3 regions of the Dyella sp. 01N448 genome follow, and region 2 is predicted to be linked to each of the others. Evidence: predicted binding sites of a transcription regulator. Region 2 holds the regulator's gene; each other region holds the start of a gene.

Region 1 (7,991 bases), on a different contig from region 2:
CGCCAGATACATGCCGCCCATGAACACGGTGAGCACGAAGAAGTACGGCAGGATCGAAAACACCAGTGCGGCACGCGCCTGCGCCGTGGCCTGGTCGCGCTTGGCGGCAACCACCGGCCACGCGGTACTCGGCGAAAGTCCGCGCGACACCAGACGCATCGCACCCTGCTGGCGTGCATAGGTTTCGACCACTTGCGACAAACGATCCACCGCAGCATTGGCATCGCGTTGCGAGGAGTCGTAGATCAACTCCACCTGCACGGCCTCGCCCTTGCGCCACGCCGTGGCATAGTCGGGCGAAATGCGCAGCACCACATCGGCATCCTGCTTGCGCACGGCCAGTTCGGGATTGGCGATGGGCGGCTTGGGTACGATGCCTTCGGCCTTCAAGGCGTTGATCAGGTTGGGGGCGTACTCGGCCCCGGCCACCGGCACCGGCAGCGGCTTCTCGGCCTTGTCCAGCTGACGGTTGAGAGTGATGTTGAGCAACATCACCATGATGATCGGCCCCAGCAGCGGACCGGTGAGGAACGCACTCATGATGGTGCGTCGGTCGCGCAGGTTCTCGCGCACCTCCTTCATGTACACGGTGAGGAAGGCGCGCGTGCGTGCCACCGGCGTGATAGTTTTCATGTTCATGCGGCGAGGCCCTCTTCGCTGCCGATGATCTTCACGAAGGCATCCTCGAGGTTAGCCTCGCCTGTCTGGTCGCGCAGCGCAGCCGGCGATTCGTCCGCCACGACGCGGCCGTTGGCGATGACCACGATGCGATCGCACAGCGCCGCCACCTCCTGCATGATGTGACTGGAGAACAGCACGCAGCGCCCCTCGCTTTTCAGCTGCTGCATGAACTGCCGCAGCGCTCGCGTGGCCATCACATCCAGGCCATTGGTCGGTTCATCGAGAATGACATTGCGCGGATCGTGGATCAGCGCGCGCCCGATCGCCGTCTTCACACGCTGGCCCTGGGAGAATCCTTCGGTACGGCGATCGGCGAAGTCGCTCATTTCCAACGCCTTCACCAGCGCCTCGCGGCGACTGACGATCAAGTCCTCGGGCAGACCGTGCAAGCGAGCGAAATAATCGATGTTTTCGCGCGCACTGAGGCGCTTGTACAGTCCGCGTGCATCCGGCAGCACGCCCAGCTGGCGTCGCACGGCAAGCGCGTCGCTGGCGGCATCGATGCCGTCCACCAGCACCTGGCCGCGATCGGGCTTCATCAGCGTATACAGCATGCGCAGCGTGGTGGTCTTGCCTGCACCGTTGGGACCGAGCAGGCCGGTGATCTCGCCATCGCGAGCCTTGAAGCTGACGCCATCCACCGCTTTGACGGTGCCGAACGCCTTGTGTAAATCCTTTACCTCGATCATGGCGTCGCTCCGTTGAAGTCGATGAAGGTCGGCGTGGGATGCATCCGCTCCAGACAGGTGGTGTCCAGTACCTTGGGCTTGAGGTCTTCGATGAAGTGCTTGACGATCTGCGGCGCGCAGCCCGCGTTGATCACGTTGTGACCCTGGCCGGCGAGCACGAGGTGGCGCGAGTTGGGCAGGTTCTTGGCCACCTCGTCGCCGTAGCGCGGCGGCGTGACCGGATCGAACTGGCCGGAGAACAGCAGCACCGGCGTATCGGTTTTCAGCGGCTCGTGGAAATCGGCCGGCCGCGAACCCTTGGGCCACACCGAACAGGTGTTGCGCAGCGTATCGACCATGCGCGTGCCCAGGATGCTGTGCGCATCCTCTTCGCGCGGCGTCAGCAGATCGGCATCCTCACTGCAGATCACCGCGAGCTGCATGCCGCCGTTCATGGTGTCGGAAAGATCGCCCGACAGCAGCTTGGCCTGCCCCAGCAGCGGGCCGACGTCGCCATGCGCCGCGGCATCGATGGAAAGCGGCAGCAGTGCGGCCGTGAGCGGTGAATAGGCGAACATGCGCACGACGCTGGCCAGCGAGTATTCGCTGAGGGTGCGCTGCACGCTCTGATAGGTTTGCGGATCGCGGAAGCTCACCTTGTGCGGATTGGCGCGCAGCGCGTCGCGCAGCTGGAACAGCGTCTGGTACGGATCGTTGAAACGCTTGCGGCAGGCCTCGTTGGCCGTGCACTGCGCGAACTGCGCCTTGAGCGCATCGTCGAGGTTGCGGGCAAAGTCTTCGCCGAGCACCAGTTCGTTCGGCACCACGCCATCGAGCACCAGGCTGCGCACGGCCTGGGGATAACGCATGGCGTACTGCTGCGCCATGCGCGTGCCGTAGGACACGCCGACCAGATCAAAGGTCGGCGAACCCAGCGCCTTGCGCACGTCTTCCAGATCCTGTGCGGCGATGGTGGTGGTGTAGTAGCGAGGATCTGCCTTGCCGTCGAGCTGCTTGAGGCAACGTTCGGTTTCCTGCTTCTGCCGCTCAGGACTGGCGTCGACATCTTCGGAGCCGCCTTCCGTGCCCTCGCCTTCATCCTTGCAGGTGAGCGGATTGGAGCCGCCGGTGCCACGCTGATCGAGCAGCGCCACATGGCGATGCGCGAGCAGCGGCTGCAGGGCCGTCGACACGCCCGGCCACGATTCCGTGGCCGCCTGTCCCGGCCCGCCCGCCAGCATCACCAGCATGTCCTTGCTGGCGACCTGTGCACTGCTGCGGATCACCGCGAGCTTGAGGTGGATCTTGCGGCTGTTCGGATCGTCGCGATTCTCGGGCACTTCGAACGGTACGCACCACGCGGCAGTGGAAAGCCCGCTGTTGGGCTCCCCCAGCTCGCACGGCGTGAGCGTGAGCGAGCCCAGCGTCCACGTCTGCGGTTTAGCGGCTTTGGCGGGCGCCTGGGTTGTGTCGGCGGAAGCGGCGGTGTCTTGCGCGCCTGCACTCGCCTGCGGATGAAATTGCTTCCAGCCCAGTATCGCCAGTGCGATGACCACGATGCCTAGGCGAAAGGCGGTTCGTCCTTTGCTTGCCATGGGTGTACTCCCCTCACTCCATTGGATGTCGCGAAATCGCCGGTAGCGTCACCGGCGGTTCCGGTTCGAAGATCGATTCGATGGAAAGGCCAAACAGCCGCGCAATCTTGAAGGCCAGCGGCAGACTTGGATCGTACTTGCCTGTCTCGATCGCGTTCACCGTCTGGCGCGATACATCCAGACGATCGGCCAGGTCGGCCTGCGACCAGGCGTGCTCGCCGCGCAGTTCACGGATACGGTTATTCACGGTACGCCCACCAGGGCACGACGATTCCGGTTAGTCATCGGGCAGCCCACGCGTGCGCCAGCGCGCCATGCCCAGCAGCAGCCCGAGCACCGCCGACGCGCCCGCCATGCCGCACAACAGCCCGATGCGGAAGCTGTCCCAGTCATGTCGCCATGCGTAAAGCGCTGCCACGCCCGTGATCAGGGCGAGCAGCAACAGACGACCGGCCGGCGCGAGGCCGCTCTCGCCTGTGCAGGCCGCGTCATGCCCATAGGCGCGCGCCACGTACCAGCGAGTGATTCCGTAGCTGGCCATCATCAGTGGAAAGACCCAGATCAGCACCGAACCATCCAGCGGCAGCACCTGCGCAATCGACAGGAAGCCACCCAACAAGCTCAGCGCCGCGGTTACCCCGGTCGCCACGCCCAAGGCGATCAGATGGGTGCGCTGCTCCAGCTCATCGCTGTCGCGGATAAGCCGGGCCAGCTGGGCCAGCACGTAGAACATGGGAAGCAGCGGCGCCAGCGCGAGCAGGATCTTCAGGGGCAGGCTGCCGACCGTATGGACGATCGGCCAGACGGACAGCATGAACACCGTATAGAGGGTGATCGCGAACAGCGTGCGCCGCTGGTATTGCCGATAGGTGAGGCGAGACATAGAGGCCCTGAGTCCAGTGTCAAGCTGACTTGACACAGGCTACGTCCAGCCCCTGAGGCGTGTCAAGCACGCTTTACACAGAGGCCTGTATCGGCCGGCCCGGCGCAAAACTTAACGGTCCTGGCCATCGGACATCTCCGAAAATGTGACCCAATTTGCACATTGAGCTGCCCATAGCGTCGGATGTGACCCAGCTCGACTCACAAAATTCGTCACTTGCATTTAACAACTACATCTCACTTTCGGCAGATTGCGGGGTTTTTAGCGTCTCGCTGTCGTTGGCACGGGGGTTGCTTTGAGGGCGGTAAGCGAACTGGAAGACCGACCCGAGGGGTGGGGGCCAGAAGCCTAAAAGGCGCTGCGGGGGGCGATGTCCCATTTGGTCCGAAAGCGCATGACTCGTTGCTTGCTCAAAAACTTACGTCAATCAAAGGACATCGTATGAAGAAGATTCTGGTTTCCGCCGCTCTGGCCGCCATCCTCGGCACCGCTGCCTTCTCGGCCTCGGCCGTCGACGGCACCATCACCATCAGCGGCAACATCAACGCCTCGACCTGCAAGATCAACGGCGCCAACAGCCCGGCCGCGATCGCCGTGACCCTGCCGACCGTGTCGACCACCTCGCTGAATGCCGCAGCCGCTGTTGCCGGCCGCACCCCGTTCTCCATCGCCCTGACCGGCTGCGGTTCGCTGACGAAGGCCACCACCTTCTTCGAGCCGGGTCCGACCGTGATGGGCGACGGCAACCTGAAGAACGCCACCGGCACCGCCACCGGCGTTGAAGTGCAGCTGCTCAATGGCGCTGATTTCTCGGCCATCGCGCTGAACAGCGCTTCGGGCGCACAGAACTCGACCCAGGCCACGCTGACCGGCGGCGCCGGCACGCTGAACTACTACGCCCAGTACTACGCCACCGCCGCTGCGGGTGCCGGTACGGTCGCCACCAGCGTCCAGTTCACGATGCTTTACCAGTAAGTCGCAACACGCGCCGGAGCCACCTGGCTCCGGCGCACTCCCGCTGACAACATCAGCGGCCCTGATCCCACTGAGGTAATTCCCGATGAGGAAGTTAGTCTGCGCAATCGGCGCGGGCCTGATGGCCCTGTGTCTCAGCGCTCCCCAGGCCCAGGCCAATGTGTTGATCGGCGGCACCCGCGTGGTGTTCCCCGCGAAGGACGGCGAAGTCACCGTCCGTCTGACCAACGACAACGACCACCCCGTGCTGGTGGAATCCTGGATCGACCGCGGCGACGTGCATTCCACGCCCGAGTCAGTCGATGTGCCGTTCCTGATCACCCCTCCTCTGTTCCGCATGGAGCCGAAGAAGGAACAGAGCCTGCGCGTTGTCTTCACCCATGAGCAGCTGCCGGCTGACCGGGAATCGCTGTTCTGGCTCAACGTGCTCGAAGTGCCGCCCAAGCCCACCGGCCCGCAAGCGGAAGGCCAGAATCTTCTGCAGCTGGCGCTGCGTTCGCGTCTGAAGCTTTTCTACCGTCCGACCGGCCTGCAGGGCGACCCGCTCAAGGCACCGGGCGCGCTTACCTGGAAGATCGTGGCCGACGGCAAGGGCTTTGCGCTTGAAGCGCACAACCCCACGCCCTACCACGTAACGATCTCCGAACTGTCCGTCGCCAGTGGCGGTAACAACGTCGGTGCCGAAATCGGCATGGTCGCTCCGCTGTCGGACCTGCGCCTGCCGCTGCATGGCAACAGTCAGAAGCCGGCGGCCGGTAGTGTCGTGTCGTTCTCGGCCATCAATGATTACGGCGCAGCCGACAGCTACAAGAGCACGGTGTCGCCGTGATTCATCTGCGCGCCTGCCATAGCCACCGCACGAGCACCAACGGCCTCGCCGTCGGCGCCCGCGTGGTGCTGAGCGTGGCTATCGCCGGCGTGCTATTTGGCCTGAGTGCTTCTTCCCATGCGGCTGCCGCCGCAGCCGCCTCCGGTGCCGATGCATCGGCAGCGATCGATGCGAACTTCGATCGCAGCCTGCTCTCCGGCGCCGGCAGCAACACGAACGACCTCTCGCGCTTCGAGCGCGGCAACGTGGTGATGCCTGGCGTGTATCGCACGGATATCTTCGTCAACAACGCCTGGATGGGCCGCGCCGACGTGCGCTTCGCTTCGCCCTCGGCGGATGCGCCGGCCATCGCATGCCTGACCAAGGCCATGTTCGAGCAGTTCGGTCTGCCGATGCAGAAGCTCAGCGCCGAACAGCAGGCGAAGCTGGCCAACGACGCGGGCAGCTGCGTGGCAATCGGCGACCTGATTCCCGCCGCCACGATGAATTTCGATCAGCCGAACCTGCGACTGGACGTGAGCATCCCGCAAGCCTGGCTGGGTACCCGCGCGCGCGGCTACGTCAGCCCCGAGAACTGGGACCGTGGCGTCAACGCCGCCCTGCTCAACTACAACTTCAACAGCTACCGCAATCACAGCAACGGCGTCACGCAGACCTCGTCGTTCCTGGGCCTCAATGCGGGTCTGAATCTGGCTGGCTGGCAGTTGCGCAACGATTCCACGGTGGTGATGCAGTCGGGCGGTGCCGCGGGCACGCCCTCGACCACGCACTGGCAGAACATTGATACCTACGTGCGCCGTGACATTCCTTCCATGCGCTCGCAGCTGACCATCGGCGATTCCTACACGAGTGGCGATCTGTTCGACGCGGTGAGTATCCGCGGTGTCCAGCTGACCACCGACGACCGCATGCTGCCCGATTCTCTGCGTGGCTACGCACCGACGGTGCGCGGCGTGGCCGAAACCAATGCCAAGGTAACCGTTCGCCAGAACGGCATCGTGCTGTACGAAACCACGGTGGCACCGGGCCCGTTCACCATCAGCGACCTGTACGCCACCGGTTACGGCGGCGACCTGGCCGTGACCGTGACCGAAGCGGATGGGCGTGTGCGTTCGTTCGCCGTGCCATACGCCTCGGTGCCGCAGTTGCTGCGTCCGGGCGTGATGCGCTTCTCCGTCGCCGCGGGCGAACTGCACGACGCTTCGATTCACGCACATCCGGCGCTGGTAGAGGCCACCCTGCAGCGCGGCATCACCAACATGCTCACCGGCTACGCGGGCGTGGTCGGCACGAATGGCTACGGCGCGGTGCAGATCGGCACCGCACTCAATACCAAGTACGGTGCACTGGCGCTCGACCTGACCGACGCACGCACGGAGATCCCGGGCCAGTCCACGCAGAACGGCCAGAGCGTGCGCCTGAGCTACAGCAAGATGCTGCCGGACACGAACACCTCGCTGACGGTTGCCACCTACCGCTACTCCACCAGCGGATACCTTGGCCTGCGCGACGCGATGACCATGCGCGACATCGCCAACGGTTATCGCTACGTCGACCCGTCCACGCAGACCACGATCGACGGTGTCACCACGACCAACCTGCTCACGCCGGACCAGATCCGCGCGCTGCAGGGCAACCAGGGCAACTTCAGCACCTACACCAGCCAGCTCGATCGCCAGCGCAGCCGTTTCGACATCAGCTTGAACCAGCGCCTGGGCGACCACGGCGGCACGATCTATGTCACCGGCTCGGCCATTGACTACTGGAACCGCAACGGCACGGATGTGCAGTTCCAGGCCGGCTACAACAATACGTTCCGCCGCCTGAGCTACACGATCTCCGCCACGCGTACCCGCGATGCGTTCTCGCGCATGAGCAACCAGATCTTCGCCAGCTTCACGCTGCCGCTCGGCAACAGCGTGCATGCACCGAACTTCGGCGCCAACCTCACCCACGACAGCACGGGCCATACGCTGGACCAGGCGACGATCAACGGGACCCTGGGCGTGGACAACCAGTTCAGCTACGGCGCCACGGCCTCGCACGACAACGGCCAGGGCGACGGTGGCAGCGGTGGCAATGCCGGTACGGTCTACGCGGGTTACCGCAGCCCCTATGCACAGTTCAACGGAAGCGTGGGTGCAGGCAACGGCTATTCGCAGGCGTCGCTTGGCGTGTCCGGCGCCGTCGTTGTTCACCCCGGCGGCGTCACCTTCGGCCTGCCGATGGGCGACACGGTAGCCGTTGTCGAAGCCAAGGATGCCGCCGGTGCGCGCGTGCTCAACTCCTCCGGCGTCCGCATCGACCGCTTCGGCTATGCACTAGTGCCGTACATGACGCCTTACGGCCTCAACACGGTG
Region 2 (7,991 bases):
GATCGTCCATCGCCTCGAACACGGCCGCGAGGCGATCGCGCTGCTTCTTCAGCGCCGCGCCCGGACGGTAGTGGCCGATGCGGACCAGGTCGTCCAGTCCGCGCAGCAGTTCGGGATCATCGAGCAGCAGGCTGTGCGCATCGATGAACTCGTTCACTTCGCGGGCGAGCGCACCGTGCAGCTTGCCGCGCAGCTCGCGCAGTTCCTGCCGCGCGGTATCGAGCGCTCGGTGCAGCCGGGCAAGTTCGATTTCGACTTCGTCCTCATTGAGCGGACGGGTGTCGACCAGGTAGCGACTGGGCTGCACCAGGCGGGCACGGCCAAGCGCCATGCCTTTTGCTGCCGTGGTGCCTGTCAGTACCTGTCTCATGCATGCCTTCCATGGTGTAACGGCCGGTCCGGCCGTGCGCGACGTCGGCATCCGGCCAACGTGTCGAATGCTGGATGAGAAAGATCGCACGACGCAGCCCACCGGGCCGTGAATACGGCCTCAGCTCGGCAGTCGCGGGCAATCTTTTTCCGCACTCAGGCTCCTTCGTCGAACTTGCGATCGAATAGCGCCACCACGGCGTCGATGGCAGACGCTTCGTCCGGACCATCGGCGCGAACCACCAGGGGCGTGCCGATGCCGGCGGCCAGCATCATCACGCCCATGATGCTTTGTGCATTCACCTCGCGGCCCTTGCTGATCAGCCAGACGGTGGACTTGAAGCCCTGCACCAGCTGCACCAGCTTGGCCGAGGCGCGGGCGTGCAGGCCCAGTTTGTTGGAAACAACAATCTCTTTCTCAAGCATGGTCGATGAAGATTCCTCCGCGGCCACCACTGGCGGCGATTTCCGCCAGCTCGTCCAACGGTTTTTCTGCGTAATTGAGTACGCGCAGCAGCATCGGCAGGTTCAGTCCCGATACGCAGCGCAAGCGCACGCCCAGCGCACTGAGCGACAAGCCGATATTGCAGGGCGTGGCGCCGTAAAGGTCGGCCAGCACCAGCACACCGTCGCCTTCGTCCAGCTCGCGTGCGTGCTTGGCCGTAAGCGTGCGCATCACGTCCGGATCGGAGTGCGGTGGCACTTCGGCTGCCTCCACGCGCAGGGGCAATTTGGGCAGCACGTGGTGGGCGGCGGAGATCAGCGCCTGGCCGACCGCCTCGTGCGTCATCAACAGCACGCCGACGCTCATGACGGCGTGCCGATCCGTAGTGCAAGGATGCTCAGCATGGCTATCACTCGAGTTCGCGATGAAAGGTAAGCACGCCATTGCGTAGCGCGCGGTAATGGGCGGCAAGCTTTTCCACCAGATACACCGAGCGGTGTCGACCGCCGGTGCAGCCGATGGCGATGGTGACGTAGCTGCGGTCGTCCGCTTCGAAGCGCGGCAGCCAGGTGTCGAGCCAGCGCGCCGTATCGGCAAAGTATTCGGCGACCAAGGGCTGCGCATCGAGGTAGGCGCTCACGGCGGCATCCTTGCCCGACAACGGGCGCAGCGTGGGATCCCAGTGCGGGTTCGGCAGGCAGCGCGCGTCGAATACGAAGTCCGCGTCCAGCGGCAGGCCGCGGCGGAACGCGAACGACTGGAACATCAGCGTAAGGCCTTCGGTGGCCTCCGCATAACCGGCGGCGAACAGTCGGCGCAGCTGATGCACGTTCAGTTCGCTCGAATCGATCACCTTGTCGGCAATGGCCGAGAGCGGGCGCAGCACGCGACGCTCTTCGGCGATCGCATCGGCCAGCGACAGGCCTTGCCATGAAAGCGGGTGACGGCGACGCGTTTCCGAATAGCGCTTGATCAGCACATCGTCGCGGCAGTCGAGAAAGATCAGGTGCGCCTTCACGCCCGCGGCGGCCAGCTCCGACAGGATGGCCGGCATGCGCTTGAGGTCTTCGCCAGGATTGCGCACGTCCACGCCGACGGCGACATGGCGACGCTTGCCTTCCACATTGCGGCTCACCGCCGCCACCAACTGTGGGAGCAGGGCGGTGGGAAGGTTGTCGACGCAGTAGAAATCCAGGTCTTCCAGCGCGCGCAAGGCCACTGTCTTGCCGCCGCCGGACATGCCGGTGAGCACGATCAGGTTGATCGCGTCGGCTGGGTTGCTAGTGGATATCGTGTCGCTCATGGGTCACCACGGAGGCAGCCGGCGCATCTGGTGCGCCTGGCGGTCGATGAAAGTCTGTGCCGGGTCGATGCCCTTGCTCTTGAGCACGTGGTTGCGCACGGCGGCCTCGACCAGCACGGCAAGGTTGCGACCGGGCGCCACCGGGATGGTGATCATCGGCACCGGCACCTCGAAGATTTCGCGGTGGCCGATATCGCCGGTGAGGCGGGTGAGTCCATCGGTGTCTTCCCCCTCGCGCAGCGGTTTCAGGTGCACGACGAGGCGAAGGTATTTGGAGGGCTTGACCGCAGTGTGACCAAACATCTCGCGCACATTCAGCACGCCCAGTCCGCGCACTTCCAGCAGGTCCTGCAGCAGCTCGGGGCAGGTGCCGTCGATTACGTCCGGCGCGATCAGGGTGAATTCGGTGGCGTCGTCGGCGACCAGTCGATGACCGCGGCTGATCAGTTCCAGCGCAAGCTCGCTTTTGCCCGAACCCGATTCGCCGGTAATCAGCACGCCGATGGAAAACACTTCCAGGAACACGCCATGCAGCGTGACCTTGGGCGCCAGGATGCGCGCCAGATGGTATTGCATCCAGGTCAGCAGCTCGTGGCCGCGCTTGGAGCTGATCCACAGCGGCGTATTGGTTTCTTCCGCCACTTCGCGCAGGTCGCTGGGGATGGCCTGATCCTTGGTCACGATCATCGCCACCGGCTGGTAGGCGGCAATCTTGTTGATCGCCTCCCAGCGCTGGCGCGAATCGAGGCTGTCGAGGTAGTTCAGCTCCTCGGTGCCGATGATCTGGATCTTGTTCGGATAGATGACGTTGAGGTAGCCGATCAGCGAGGGGCGGCGCGTGGTCGTCGCGGCTTGTTCGAGCGCGCGCGATTCGCCGCGCATGCCGGACACCCAGCGCAAGGCCATGCGCTCGTGAACGCTGTCATAGAGTTGTCGGGCGGAGAGCCGGTCCAAGCTTTGTCCTTTGCGCCGCCGGAACAGGGCAGCTACATGGACATTGTGCCAGTTCGCACCGGCGGACGCCTTGGATGAGGCAGAGGGCCCGCCCGGAGCCGGGCGGGCCTGGCACAGATCAGCCGTACAGGCGCTCCTCGCGGGCGGCGCGCTGATGTTTGTCGCAGATCTTCTCGCGGTGCTTGCGCAACTGGGTCACCAGCTTGTCGAAGAGCACGTCGATGGAGACGTACATGTCATTCTCAAGCGCTTCGGCGTGCAGGGTGCTGCCCGTGACATTGAGCGTGCCCTCGGCGCGCTGCTGCAGTTTGTTCACGGAGAGAACGATGCTCAGGCTGAGAATGCGCTCATCGAGGCGGGTGAGGCGGTCAAGCCGGTTGTTCACGTGATCCCGGAGGGCCGGGGTGACTTCAATCTGCTGACCGCTGAGTTGAACTTGCATGTTGCGCCTCCTCTGGTACTTGCCGCAGACGCGGCTGGAATCGATGCGCCGGACGCCCATGTCGTGGCCGACACACCTTTGAAAACTCCGGTATTGCGAAGGTTTTCTCAGGCCTCCTCACCAAGTCGGGATAGTCACTATGCACCTCTGAAGTTGCCTGTGCGTTAGAAAGACCTTCACGCCTCAGACATGACAGATTTCCCGTCGTATCGACTTACCTATGAGTATGGGGACGCCTTTTTTGCCGCCAAGTTCCCGGGGCGGTTTGCCGCAGACGCGGGCAAACTCGTTCAGCCAGCGCGCTGGCGCTCGCTGGAGCTGGGAATACGCATGGCTTCGCGGTATTTGGCGACGGTGCGTCGGGCAACCTGAATGCCCTTGCGATGCAACTCCTCCGCGATGGCCTGGTCGGACAGCGGCTTGCGCGGGTCCTCGGCATCGACCAGCTTGCGCAGCATGGCCTGGATGGCGGTGGCCGACGCACTGCCACCGTCTTCGGTGGACACGCCGCTGGAGAAGAAATGCTTGAGTTCGAACGTGCCCCGCGGCGTATGGATGTATTTGCGGGTAGTTACACGTGAAATGGTCGATTCGTGCATGCCCACTTCCTCGGCCACTTCGCGCAGCACCAGGGGGTGCATGGCTTCGGGGCCGTAATCGAGGAAGGCGCTCTGCCGGCGCACGATGGCTTCGGCCACCTTCAGCAGCGTCTCAGCGCGCGATTCCAGGCTCTTGATGAGCCAGCGCGCCTCCTGCAGCTGTCCGCGCATCCAGCTGGCGTCGGTGCCGCGGGCCTGGGCGATCAGGCCGCAATAGTGCTGGTTGAGTCCGAGTCGCGGCTGGCAATCGGGATTGAGACTGACCCGCCAGCGACCCACGTCTTTGCGTGCATAGACATCGGGGGCGACATATTCGACCGGCGTGATATCGAGTGCCGCGCCCGGCCGTGGATCGAGGCTGCGGATCAACACGGCTGCAGCGGCGGTATCGTCTTCGCTCACGCGCAGTTTGCGCGCAAGCCGTGCGATGTCGTTGCGCGCGAGCAATTCCAGTTCGGCGTCGACGATGCGCAAGGCCAGTTCGCGCTGCGGTGTGTCCGCATCAAACTGCTCAAGCTGCACGCGCAGGCAGTCGCGCAAGTCGATGCTTGCCACGCCGGTGGGATCGAAGCGCTGCAGCATGTGCCGCACGTACTCCACTTCCGCTTCGGTCGCCCTGACGTCGGTGGCCAGGGCCGCGATCAGCGACTCCATGCTTTCGGTGAGATAACCATCCGGATTGAGTGCGTCGATCAACACCGTGGCGATGGTGCGATCGCGCGCGCTCATATGCGTGAGGTTGAGCTGCCACAGCAGATGTTCCTGCAGCGTTTCCTGCGCGGCGCTCTGCGGCTCGAAACCGTCTTCGTCCGCGTTGTTGTTGCGCGAAGAGGCGCCACTGAGCGAGAAGTCGACCGGATCGTCGCTGCCGCCGTCGCGCTCCACATCACCCCATTCGGGTGCTTCGGCGTCGTCGACGGTATCGCTGCTGCTACTGGAGCTGGACGAGCTGACCGGTATCGCATCCATCGGCGGCTCGGACTCGCGTTCGTCACCCTCGAGATTGTCGGGGTTGTCGTCGGCGAACTCGAGCAGGGGATTGCTTTCGGCGATCTGACGCAGCTCAGCCTCGAGCTCAAGCTGCGACAGCTGCAGGAGGCGAATGGCCTGTTGCAACTGTGGTGTCAGCGTGAGCTGCTGATTGAGGCGAAACTGCAGTCCGGGTTTCATGCCAGCCGGTCAGGATGAACGTGAAGGTCATCCTAACTCTTGCCTCCTGGGTCGGCCATAGGTCGAAGGCGAAATCGCGTACTACCTCAGATTTAGCCCTGACGGTCGGCTGTTCCGCAGCCGTTACAGGCGGAATTCGCGACCCAGGTACACCTCGCGGACCTTTTCGTCGGCGAGGATATGTGCTGGCGTTCCACGCGAAAGCACTTCACCGTCGTTGAGGATGTACGCGCGATCGCAGATGCCCAGCGTCTCGCGCACATTGTGGTCGGTGATGAGCACGCCGATGCCGCGTTCCTTCAGATGGCGCACGATGCGCTGGATTTCGCCCACCGAAATGGGGTCGACGCCCGCGAACGGTTCGTCCAGCAGCATGTAACGCGGATGCGCGGCCAGTGCGCGTGCAATTTCGACGCGGCGACGTTCGCCACCGGACAGGCTGATGCCCTTCTGGTCGGCGATATGCGCGATCTTGAGCTCGTCCAGCAGGCTTTCCAGCTCGTTGGTGCGACGCTTCTCGTCCCAGCCTTCACGCAGTTCCAGCACCGCCATGATGTTGTCGGCCACGGTAAGACGACGGAACACCGAGGCTTCCTGCGGCAGATAACCGATGCCGAGCTTGGCGCGCTGGTGCATCGGCAGGCCGGTGATGTCCTGCTTGTCCAGCTTGATGGTGCCGGCGTCGGCTTCGATCAGGCCGACCACCATGTAGAAACACGTCGTTTTGCCGGCGCCGTTGGGGCCGAGCAGACCCACCACCTCGCCTTCGCGGATGGAAAAGGCAAAGTCGCGCACGACCTGCCGCGCCTTGAAACTTTTTTGCAGACCTTCAGCAGACAGCATCAGTGGCCCTCGGCCGGTTTCGTGGCCGGTTGCGGCGGCGCTGGCGGCGTGCCCGGCTTCGGCGGCGTAGCGGCAGGCACCGGAGCCCCTGCGGGCTTCTGCTTGGGCAGGATCACGCCGTGCACCAGGCCGTCGCCGGCGGCTTCGCCGGTGATCAGCGAGGTCTGCGTGTTGTAGACCAGCTTGTCGCCATGAAACTCACCGCGACCCTGCTGGCGCACCACGGCGTTACCCGTAAGCACCGCAATGCCGTTGATGTTGTCGTAGTCCAGCTGCAAGGCATCGCCCTGCATCAGGTTGCCGGCGTCGTCGAGCTGCTCGATATGGGCCAGGTTGCCGGTCACGACCGCACGCGCCACCTGGGTGTCGGCATCGAGGTAGAGCTTGGCCAGGGCGCCGGTCAGCTTCATCGTGCCCTGCGTGGCCACGACATTGCCGGTGAGCGTGGTGACCGTATTGGGCGCGTTGAACCCGTCCATGGACTTGGACGAGAAGTTCATCGGCTGATTGCGGTCATCCTGCTTGGCCAGCGCCGGCTGCAGGATGAGCAGTCCCAGGCCCAGCAGGGCGAGGTGCAGCTTGAGACTTCTTGGGTCGCGGCGGAAACGAGCCGGTGACTTCATCGAACAGCTCCAGATGATTGGTGTTGAGGTTGGCACGCATGCCCACCCCGTTAAGTGTACGTGCGCCTTGCTTCATATGCGCTGGGGCATCCGTCACCATTCGGTTTTCTTTTGGCCAGGCAGTGACCTCGGAGGTGTGCATCTCGGCCGCATCGGTCTGGGCAAAGGCCGCCCGGTGCATGTAGACCGGGCCCTGCAGCTTGAGCAGGGTGCCGCTCTTGTCGACCCAGGCGTACAGCGACTTGCCCAGCCAGGGCGGCACGCCGGCCTCATTGGAGGGCAGCGTGAAGTCCGGCGTGTTGATGTACAGCGACTCGTCGTTCTCGCGGCGCTCCAGGTGCGGGGCGACCATCTCGAAGCTCGGCAAGCCATCCACGTCGTACGACCACAGCTGGAAATTGGTCAGCGTATAGCCCGAACGGGGCGGGCCCACGAAGTCGCTGACCTTCGGCGCGGGCGCCAGCGCCCAGTAGAGCAACTGCGCCGCACCGGTGGCCAGGCCGATCAGCACGATCGCCACCGGGAGACCCCGGTCGCGCAGATAAGATCGCAAGCTCACTGCCAGCGCTCCCGCTCGGCATCGGTCTTGCCCTGGGCATGCAGGATCAGGTCGCAGACCTCGCGGGCCGCGCCCTGGCCACCGCCCAGGCGGGTGCGCCAGTGCGACTGCTCAGCCACCCAGGGATGGGCGTTCGCCACCGCGACAGCCAGGCCCGCGATGCGCATGGCGGGCAGGTCGGGCAGGTCGTCGCCAACGAAGGCGGCCTGTTCCGGCGCCAGGTTCAGCGCTTCCAGCAACTGCTCCAGGCAGGCGCGCTTGTCGCCCTGGCCCTGGTAGACGTGGGCGATGTCCAGTTCCTCCGCGCGCAACGCCACCGGATGGCTGATGCGGGCGGAAATGATGGCCACGTGCACACCCTGGCCCATCAGCAGTTTCAGGCCCAGGCCGTCATGCACGTGGAAAACCTTGGTCTCGCGGCCATCTTCGGCGTACCACAGGCGGCCATCCGTCAGGGTCCCGTCCACGTCGAACACGACGAGGCGGATCTTGGCGGCGCGGGCGAGAACATCGGCGGGAAGGTCAGCCAGATACATGGGAGCCGTCGGCAAGAGGAAAGGGCGATACCGTCAAACGCCGGTCAGCGCAGACGGTGCACGCAGGAATAGATAGCAGCCGAGCCTTTCGATCAGACCACACGGGCGCGGAGCAGATCGTGAATGTTAAGCGCTCCCACCACCTGCT
Region 3 (7,991 bases), on a different contig from region 2:
CTCACCGCAACTTGCGCACGCGCTCGGCCGGACTGATCACGTCGGTGAGACGGATACCGAAGCGGTCGTTGATCACCACCACTTCACCGTGCGCCACCAGCGTGCCGTTGACGAACACGTCCAGCGGTTCGCCGGCGGAGCGATCCAGTTCCACCACAGAGCCCTGGTTGAGCTGCAACAGGTTGCGGATGCTGATGCGGGTGCGGCCCACTTCCATGGCGAGCGTGACCGGTACATCGAGAATCATGTCGAGGTTGACTTCGGAGCCTTCGCCCAGCGGGGCGCTCAGCTGATCGAATTCGACGCGCTGGGTAGCGCTGGCGGCGTCATTGGGGGTCATGCGAGGTCAATCTCCAGGGTGGTTTCGGTCGACAGGCGCACTTCGCGGCGCCCCGTCTGGGCATGGAAGCGGACGGCAGTACGGCCGTTGTGCTGGCCGTAGCGGCCACGGAACACGGGCACGTCTTCGGCGAATACCGTGCTGAATTCCGGCAGCTGGATCGGCAGCACGTCGCCCGGACGGAGGCGCAGGAATTCGCCGATGCTCAGGCGCGTTTCGAGCAGCAGCGAGCTGAGCTCCACTTCCGCATCCAGCACTTCGTCCTGCAGCGTTTCGGCCCAGCGGTGATCGCGATCGACGCGGTCGCTCTGCACGCCGGCGTCGAGCAAGGTGCGGATCGGCTCGACCATGGCGTACGGCAGGGTCAGATGCACTTCGCCGCCACCGCCGTCGAGTTCGATATGGAATTTGGACACCACCACCGTTTCGGTGGGGCTGACGATATTGGCGAACTGCGGGTTGATTTCGGAATTGAGGTATTCGAAGTTGAGCGGCAGCACCGGCGCCCACGCTTCCACCATCGAGGCAAACAGCTCGGTCAGCATGATCTGGATGACGCGGTTTTCGGTTGGCGTGAAATCGCGGCCCTCGATGCGCGCATGGAAACGGCCGTCGCCACCGAAGAAGTTGTCGATCACGGTGAACACCAGGCGCGGCTCCATCACCACCAGCGCGGTCCCGCGCAGTGGCTTGATGCGCACCAGGTTGAGGTTGCTGGGCACGGCCAGCGCATGCACGTACTCGGCGAACTTCATCATCTTCACGCCGAGCACCGACACTTCGCAGGTCTTGCGCAGCACGCCGAACACGGCCGTGCGGAAGAAGCGCGCAAAGCGATCGTTGACCATTTCCAGCGTGGGCAGGCGACCGCGCACGATGCGGTCCTGCTGGGTGAAGTCGTACGAGATCACCGCATCGGGCGGCAAGGGCTCGTCATTGCCCGTTTCGACGGCGCCACCTTCCACGCCGTCGAGCAGGGCATCGATTTCTTCCTGTGAAAGCAGGTCGCTCATCGCCGCTGTCCCGTCACTGCATCACGAAGCTGGTGAAGTACAGCGCTTCCACGCCCGGACGCCCCAGGCGCTTCTCGATGATCTTGCGCACCGCGTCCAGCGCCTGCGCCTGCAGTTTCTGCTTGCCCGCGGCGTCGCTGAGAATCGAGTAGTCCTGGCTGCTGAACAGCATCACCAGCGCATTGCGGATCACCGGATCGGCATCCTTGGCCGCCGCCAGCGCCGCCGCATCATGCGACATCAGGCTCACACCCACCTGCAGGAAGCGCATGGACTGGTCGTCCTTGAAATTGACGACAAACGGCGGATCCAGCATGAGGTACTGCTCCTGCTTGGACAGCGCTACCTTCGGCTCATCGCCCTCCGCACCATGCGCACTGCTGCGAGAGTTCATCACCAGGTAACCAGTCACACCGGCCATGGCGAGCAACGCCACGCCCATCATCAGCACGAGCTTGTTCGATCCCTTCTTGGGCGCTGCGGCCGCCGCTTCTGCTTGCTCGTTCTGAGCCATGCGAAATCAATCCCTATCAAAGTTCAGTCATCGGCCACCCGCCACGGGCGGCACATGTCCGTTATCTGCAAACGGCATGCCATCGGCGGGAGACGTTGCTGCGACTGGGTTTGCGAGGGATCGCGACGGAATCGCGGCGCTTTCTTGACGCGTGTCGGGGATTGGGCGTGACGGGGTGGTGGCGGTGGTCGGAAGCTTGTCGCGTGGGCGACCCGTCTGCGTTTGACCGTGCCCGCTCACCTGTGGGAGCGCACCCTGTGCGCGACAGCCACGTTGGGGTGTACCGCTCCGTAGGTTTGTCGCGCACAGGGTGCGCTCCCACAAAGGGCGACCCGCAACCTTTAATCCAAGATCCACGGCAAGCGCACCCTTGTAGGAGCGCACTTGTGCGCGACCGCGGCGCTGGGTGCTCCGCTCCGTAGGCTGGTCGCGCACAAGTGCGCTCCTACAAAAAAGCTGCCGGCCCGCGACGCCAGGGCGTTGTTCGGCTCTTGATGTGGCTCTTGCCCTAGGGGTCTCCGTATGACGCGGCGGGCGGGTGGAGGAAAGCCCGAAGGGTGGCCGCATGGATGCGGCCAGTTTTTCGACAGGACAGGGATGTTCTGTCGAAAAACCCCGTAACCCGACCGCGCACCTGGAGGGCGCAGCCCGGAAGGCGCGTCATCCGGGGGGCCCTTTCTTTTGGTTACTTTTCTTTGGGCAAGCAAAGAAAAGTAACTCGGCTGCCGGCAGGCAGACGAAACGCCCGCCGCGTAGGCGGCACGCTGGCGGTAAGGCGACAACCGGAGACCGACGAAACTGGATGACCAGCCATTCGGCAGCCGACGAGCCCCTCCCGCCTCCGCCGGGATGACGATCAAAAGAGGACTGCGGCACTTCCAAACTACGAGGCTAGGTTGGCCCCTCACCCCAACCCTCTCCCCAAAAGGGAGAGGGAGAAAAAAGCGACTACGCAAACATATCCACCAACCCCACCACCTTCATCACCGGCGCCGCCATCCAAGCCAACTCACCCACACCCTCAGCCACCCCACTCTCAGACCCGGAAGAGGAACCACCCGACGTCCCGGCCTGAGAAGAGCCCTGCCCTGTATTGCCCTGCCCCACCTGCGCCTGCCCCAAGGTCAAACCATGGTGCGCCAGCATCGAATCAAGCTGGCTCAGCGTCTGCTGCACGGCGTGCACGGCCTGCGGGTGTTGCGCGATGAAGGCCACGTCCACATGGTCCTGCTTCACGCTCACCTTCACATCAAGCTCGCCAAGGTCCTCAGGATGCAGGCGGATGCGTGCCTCCTTGACGTCCTGGCCGCCCAGCCAGGTCACTTGCTGGCTCAGTTCCTGCCCGAACGAAGGCGACCCCACGCTCGATTGCATCGTGAGCGCATGCGGAGCGGGCGCGGTCGCCACGTTCGACGAAGTCTGCGGTTGCTGCGACATCGCCTGGGCAGTGAGATTCTTCAGTGCATCGACCGAGTCATCGCTGTGATTGCCTTGGCTCGAAGACGCCGTCAATGCCTGCAAGGCCGTGCTGAATGCGTCGCCCTGCGTGGTCGGCGTGGTATCGGTCGCCGGCGCGGCCACGGCGTCATTGCCGTCGCCCACGTCCTGCGTCGCCATGGAAAGGCTTTTGTCCTCAATCCCACCCAAGCCCTTGTCCAGGTCAGCCGCGCCGCCTGCCTTTGCCTGCCCCGCTGCTTGCGCAGCACCGAGCAGTGCGACGGTGGCCGGCGTCACAACGGATGCAGCCGCGGCAGTGAGAGCGTCCGTCGCATCTTCACCGTCAGCCGCCGCCGGGACCGCACTGGCAGCCGCCGAAGCCGGCACGCTCTGGCCCAGCAAGGCGAGCATCGCGGCGGCAGCGGCGGGCGCGTCAGAGGCCGACTTGTCGTCGTCCTTGTCGTCCTGCTTGCTCTTGGCGGGTGACTGCGATGGAGTCGAGGAGCTGGCCTTTGCCGATGCGTGCCGGCCGTGCACGGGCCGTGACGGGTCGCTCTGCTGCGCCAACTGCTGACGGGCATGCTGCAAGGGCTTGCTGAAATCCTTGTTCGGATCGCTGGACGATGCGCTCGTCGTATCGCTGACAGGCGCGTTCGTCGGCGGCAGATTCACCACCGCGGCAATGGACGAGGTCATACGATGATCTCCTGGAATGCGTTGATGGCGGTGCTCACGAGAGCCCCCTCGCCGGCCGGCGGTACTGATTGCGTTCGTCGACCTCGGCCTGTTCGCGGCGGTCCTCGCTCTTGCGTTCCTGTTCGCGGTAGCGATCGATCACACTGCCCAGCGCCTGCTCGCGGGCGTGGGCTTCGCGCCACTGGTTGCGCGCGCCATCAAGGACGCGGCGTTGGCGCGCCACTTCGTTGATCTGTTGCGCGATGACCTGGTCGATGCGCTCCACGAACTGACGCCGGTTGAGCAAGGCGCTCACGCTCACCCCGCCCTGCGCCTCGGCGTACTCGGCGCGGTATTTCTGCAGCTCTTCCAGCTGCTGCTCGGCCTTGGCGAGCTTTTGCTGCTGCTCGGCCAGGCGCTGCATGGCCGTTTCCTGACGGTCGTGCGCGAGGTCGGCGGCAGGTTGCAGGCGGTTTGCGCGGGATGTCACGGCGTGCCTCCGGCGGTCAGCATTTCAAGTGCGCCAATGGCGTCGTTGAGCGTGGTCGGCGCGTCCACCTCTTGCTGCAGGAAGTCGCGCAAGCGCGGCCACATGGCGATGGCGTGATCCACCTGCGGGTCGGACCCTTTCTGGTAAGCACCCACCGTGATCAGATCGCGCTGCTGGCGATACGCCGAATAGACCTGGCGAAAACGCTGGGCGGAACGCAGGTGTTCGCGCTTCACGACCGCCGGCATCACGCGGCTGATCGATGCTTCGATATCGATGGCGGGATAGTGGCCGGCTTCGGCCAGGTCGCGCGACAGCACGATATGACCGTCGAGAATCGCGCGCGAGGCATCCGCAATCGGATCGTGGCGATAGTCGTCGCCTTCGGTGAGCACGGTGTAGAACGCGGTGATGGAACCACGCCCTTCGGCATCGTTGCCTGCACGCTCGACCAAGGCCGGCAGCATCGCAAACACCGACGGCGGATAACCCTTGGTGGCCGGCGGCTCGCCGATCGCCAGCGCGATCTCGCGCTGCGCCTGCGCATAGCGCGTGATCGAATCCATCAGCAGCAGCACGCGCTGGCCGCGATCGCGGAACCACTCGGCGATCGCGGTGGCGTACTGCGCCCCGCGCAGTCGCTTGAGCGGCGGCGCATCCGCCGGCGCGGCGACGATCACGGCACGCGCGCGCCCTTCGGCGCCCAGCGTGTGTTCGACGAATTCCTTCACTTCGCGGCCGCGCTCGCCGATCAGGCCCACCACCACCACGTCGGCGTCGGTGTAGCGCGTCATCATGCCAAGCAGGGTCGACTTGCCGACGCCCGAACCGGCGAACAGGCCAAGGCGCTGGCCGCGGCCAACCGTGAGCAGCGAGTTGATCGCGCGCACGCCAGTATCGAGCGGCGTATCGATGGGCTTGCGCGCCATCGGGTTGATCGGTTCGTTCTTGAGCAGGGCGTGCTCGTCCACATCGAGCGGGCCAAGGCCATCGAGCGGCACGCCGTCGGCACCCACCACCCGGCCCAGCAAAGCCATGCCCACCGGCAGGCCGCTGGTATGCGCGCATGGACGCACGCGGGCGTTGGGCAGCACGCCATGCATTTCGGTGACAGGCATCAGCAAGAGGCGTTCATCGGCGAAGCCGACCACTTCGGTTTCCAGTTCGCTGCCATCAGCCGTGGTGACCAGGCAGCGCGCACCCAGGGGCGCCTCGCAGCCTTCCGCTTCCAGCGTAAGGCCGACGACGCGGCGCAGACGCCCTTCCACGGTCAGCGTGCGCGCGCCGATGGCGCGTTGCCGACGACGGGCCAGTCGCTCCTGCCACAAGGCGGCACGCGACGGGCTGGGCGCGTTCATCCACGCACCTCGTCGGCATCTTCGTCGATGCCTTCGGCTTCGGCGCCGAGCACGGCATCCACGACCGCGGCGAGCCGTGTTTCAACGCGGGCGTCGAGACGCGAGCGCTCGCTTTCCAACAGGCAATCGCCGCGCTGCAGGCTGTTGTCGGGCAGCAGTTGCCAGTGCGACTCCACCATCTCGAGCGAACGCAGCAAGGCCAGATCATCCGGATGCAGGCGCACGCGCAGGTTGCCGCTGGCCGAAGGCAGCGCCAGCGCCGCCTGGCGCACGGCTTCCACCACCAGGTCGGGGGTGGTGCGCAACTCGTGCGCCAACACCTGGCGCGCCACCGTCATGGCCAGGCGGGTCAGTTCCAGTTCCACCAGTTCGTCCATGCTGCGCAGGGGACGGGCGGCCGATTCCAGCAAGGCGTCCAGTCGCTGCATGCGTTCGTGCAAGACCTGCTGCGCCTCGGCCATGCCCTGGGCGAGGCCCGCGGCATAGCCCTCTTCGCGCGCTTGCTGCTCGATCGATTCCAGCTCGCGCACGGTTGGCTGCTGCACCGGCTCTGGCGTCGGCTCGACTGCCACCGGCTCGCCCACTTCGGGCGGGAGCCAGCGTTCAAAGGGCAGCAACTTGTCGCGGTTCATCACGGCATTCATGCGACCAGCTCGTCACCGGTGCCGGAGAGATTGATGGCACCCGAATCGGCCAGCTTGCGCGCGATGGCGAGCACTTCCTTCTGCGCCGAATCCACTTCGCTGAGGCGAACCGGACCGGATACTTCCAGGTCGTCGCGCAGCATGTCGGCCGCGCGCTTGGACATATTGGCGAAGATCTTTTCGCGCACGCCGGGCTCGGCGCCCTTGAGCGCAGTGACCAGGCGGGCGGTCGGCACTTCACGCAACAGGGTCTGCATGCTGCGGTCGTCGAGGTCACCGAGGTCTTCGAACACGAACATCAATTCTTCGATGCGGCCGCTCAGGCCCGAGTCGTGGGTACGGATGGCCGCCATCAACTCGTTTTCGCGGCTGGTTTCCATCGCGTTGAGAATATTGGCCGCAGCCTTGAGGCCACCGACGCTCGCGGATTTGAGCTTCTTGGTGTTGCCGCCGGCGAACTGGCGCTCCATGATTTCGTCCAGCTCGTTCAACGCATGCGGCTGCACGCCGTCGAGCGTGGCGATACGCATCACTGCATCGCTGCGCACGCGCGGCGCCAGGTAACCGATCACTTCGGCCGCCTGATCCGGTTCCAGATGAGCCAGCACCAGCGCGATGATCTGCGGATGTTCCTGGCCGATCATCTCGGCGATGGCGCGGCTCTCCATCCACTTGAGCGACTCCAGGCCCTTGCTGGAGCGACCAAGCAGGATGCGATCGATCAGGCCGCCCGCCTTGTTCTCGCCCAGTGCATTGACCAGGATCTTGCGGATGTATTCCTCAGTGCCGACGCCCAGCGAGGTGTGCCGCCCCATGTCTTCATTGAGGCGTGCGAGCACCATTTCCACCTGCTCACGGGTGACATTGGTGAGGCTGGCCATGGCCGAACCCACCGCCTGCACGTCGCGTGCGCTCAGATGCCTGAGCACCTCGGCCGCGTCCTGTTCGCCCAGGGTGAGCAGCAGGATGGCGGCACGCTGCGCGCCGCCGATTGGCGTTTCTGCTTTCATGATGCGTTCTGCCCGCTGACTTGTTTCACCGTCGCCTGCCGCTGAGGAGCCAGCGACGACATGCGATGTCGACGCTGGCCATGCGGACGTCGTGCGAATTCGCGCTTAGCCGCCATCTTCGCCCACCCAGCTCTTGACCACCTGCGCCACCTGCTTGGGATTTTCGCCGACCATGCGGCGGGCCAGGCCAATGCGTTGCTCGTACGCCAGTTGCGGCGGCACGCCGAGCTTGAGCACGTCGTCGCCCTCGTCCTTGTCGTCCACGCGCACCGAAATGGTCGGCGTGTCCATGGGCATGGCACCGGCCAGGGCAAGCTCGCGACTGGTGGACGGCGCGCGCGACAAGCCGCGCAGCAACGGCCGCAGCAGGCCGAACGCCACCAGCAGTGCCACCAGGATGCCGGCCGCCTGCTTGATCAGGTCGAGCATGCCCGGACGTTCCCAGAACGGCTGTGCCGGCGTGGCCACATCGTTGCTCGGGTCCTGGTGGAAGGCCTGATTGATCACGCT

The links. Region 2 encodes sigma-54, which starts transcription at its own class of promoters, with help from an activator protein. Its sites were predicted from a motif close to TGGCACGNGCNTTGC; they were not measured.
Region 1: AC1DKY_RS18515 (fimbrial protein) is a predicted target of sigma-54. The motif match lies at 4,107-4,121, and genes of this name have one in related genera.
Region 3: AC1DKY_RS16930 (flagellar basal body-associated FliL family protein) is a predicted target of sigma-54. The motif match lies at 1,935-1,949, and genes of this name have one in related genera.

What each region holds. Positions count from the first base shown of each region.
Region 1 covers NZ_JBFTQX010000015.1:48,720-56,710, forward strand. Annotated here, with positions in the region: gene AC1DKY_RS18490 (ABC transporter permease) at 1-633, opposite strand, end outside; gene AC1DKY_RS18495 (ABC transporter ATP-binding protein) at 636-1,370, opposite strand; gene AC1DKY_RS18500 (alpha/beta hydrolase) at 1,367-2,944, opposite strand; gene AC1DKY_RS18505 (helix-turn-helix transcriptional regulator) at 2,958-3,191, opposite strand; gene AC1DKY_RS18510 (hypothetical protein) at 3,222-3,827, opposite strand; gene AC1DKY_RS18515 (fimbrial protein) at 4,269-4,802, shown strand; gene AC1DKY_RS18520 (fimbrial biogenesis chaperone) at 4,888-5,631, shown strand; gene AC1DKY_RS18525 (fimbria/pilus outer membrane usher protein) at 5,628-7,991, shown strand, end outside.
Region 2 covers NZ_JBFTQX010000008.1:138,909-146,899, forward strand. Annotated here, with positions in the region: gene ptsP (phosphoenolpyruvate--protein phosphotransferase) at 1-370, opposite strand, end outside; gene AC1DKY_RS15310 (HPr family phosphocarrier protein) at 526-795, opposite strand; gene AC1DKY_RS15315 (PTS sugar transporter subunit IIA) at 788-1,180, opposite strand; gene rapZ (RNase adapter RapZ) at 1,224-2,117, opposite strand; gene hprK (HPr(Ser) kinase/phosphatase) at 2,121-3,071, opposite strand; gene hpf (ribosome hibernation-promoting factor, HPF/YfiA family) at 3,190-3,513, opposite strand; gene AC1DKY_RS15335 (RNA polymerase factor sigma-54) at 3,804-5,282, opposite strand; gene lptB (LPS export ABC transporter ATP-binding protein) at 5,406-6,125, opposite strand; gene lptA (lipopolysaccharide transport periplasmic protein LptA) at 6,125-6,748, opposite strand; gene lptC (LPS export ABC transporter periplasmic protein LptC) at 6,639-7,259, opposite strand; gene AC1DKY_RS15355 (KdsC family phosphatase) at 7,304-7,843, opposite strand; gene AC1DKY_RS15360 (KpsF/GutQ family sugar-phosphate isomerase) at 7,936-7,991, opposite strand, start outside.
Region 3 covers NZ_JBFTQX010000011.1:61,550-69,540, forward strand. Annotated here, with positions in the region: gene fliN (flagellar motor switch protein FliN) at 2-340, opposite strand; gene fliM (flagellar motor switch protein FliM) at 337-1,353, opposite strand; gene AC1DKY_RS16930 (flagellar basal body-associated FliL family protein) at 1,367-1,867, opposite strand; gene AC1DKY_RS16935 (flagellar hook-length control protein FliK) at 2,816-4,000, opposite strand; gene fliJ (flagellar export protein FliJ) at 4,035-4,469, opposite strand; gene fliI (flagellar protein export ATPase FliI) at 4,466-5,827, opposite strand; gene AC1DKY_RS16950 (flagellar assembly protein FliH) at 5,824-6,471, opposite strand; gene fliG (flagellar motor switch protein FliG) at 6,468-7,463, opposite strand; gene fliF (flagellar basal-body MS-ring/collar protein FliF) at 7,587-7,991, opposite strand, start outside.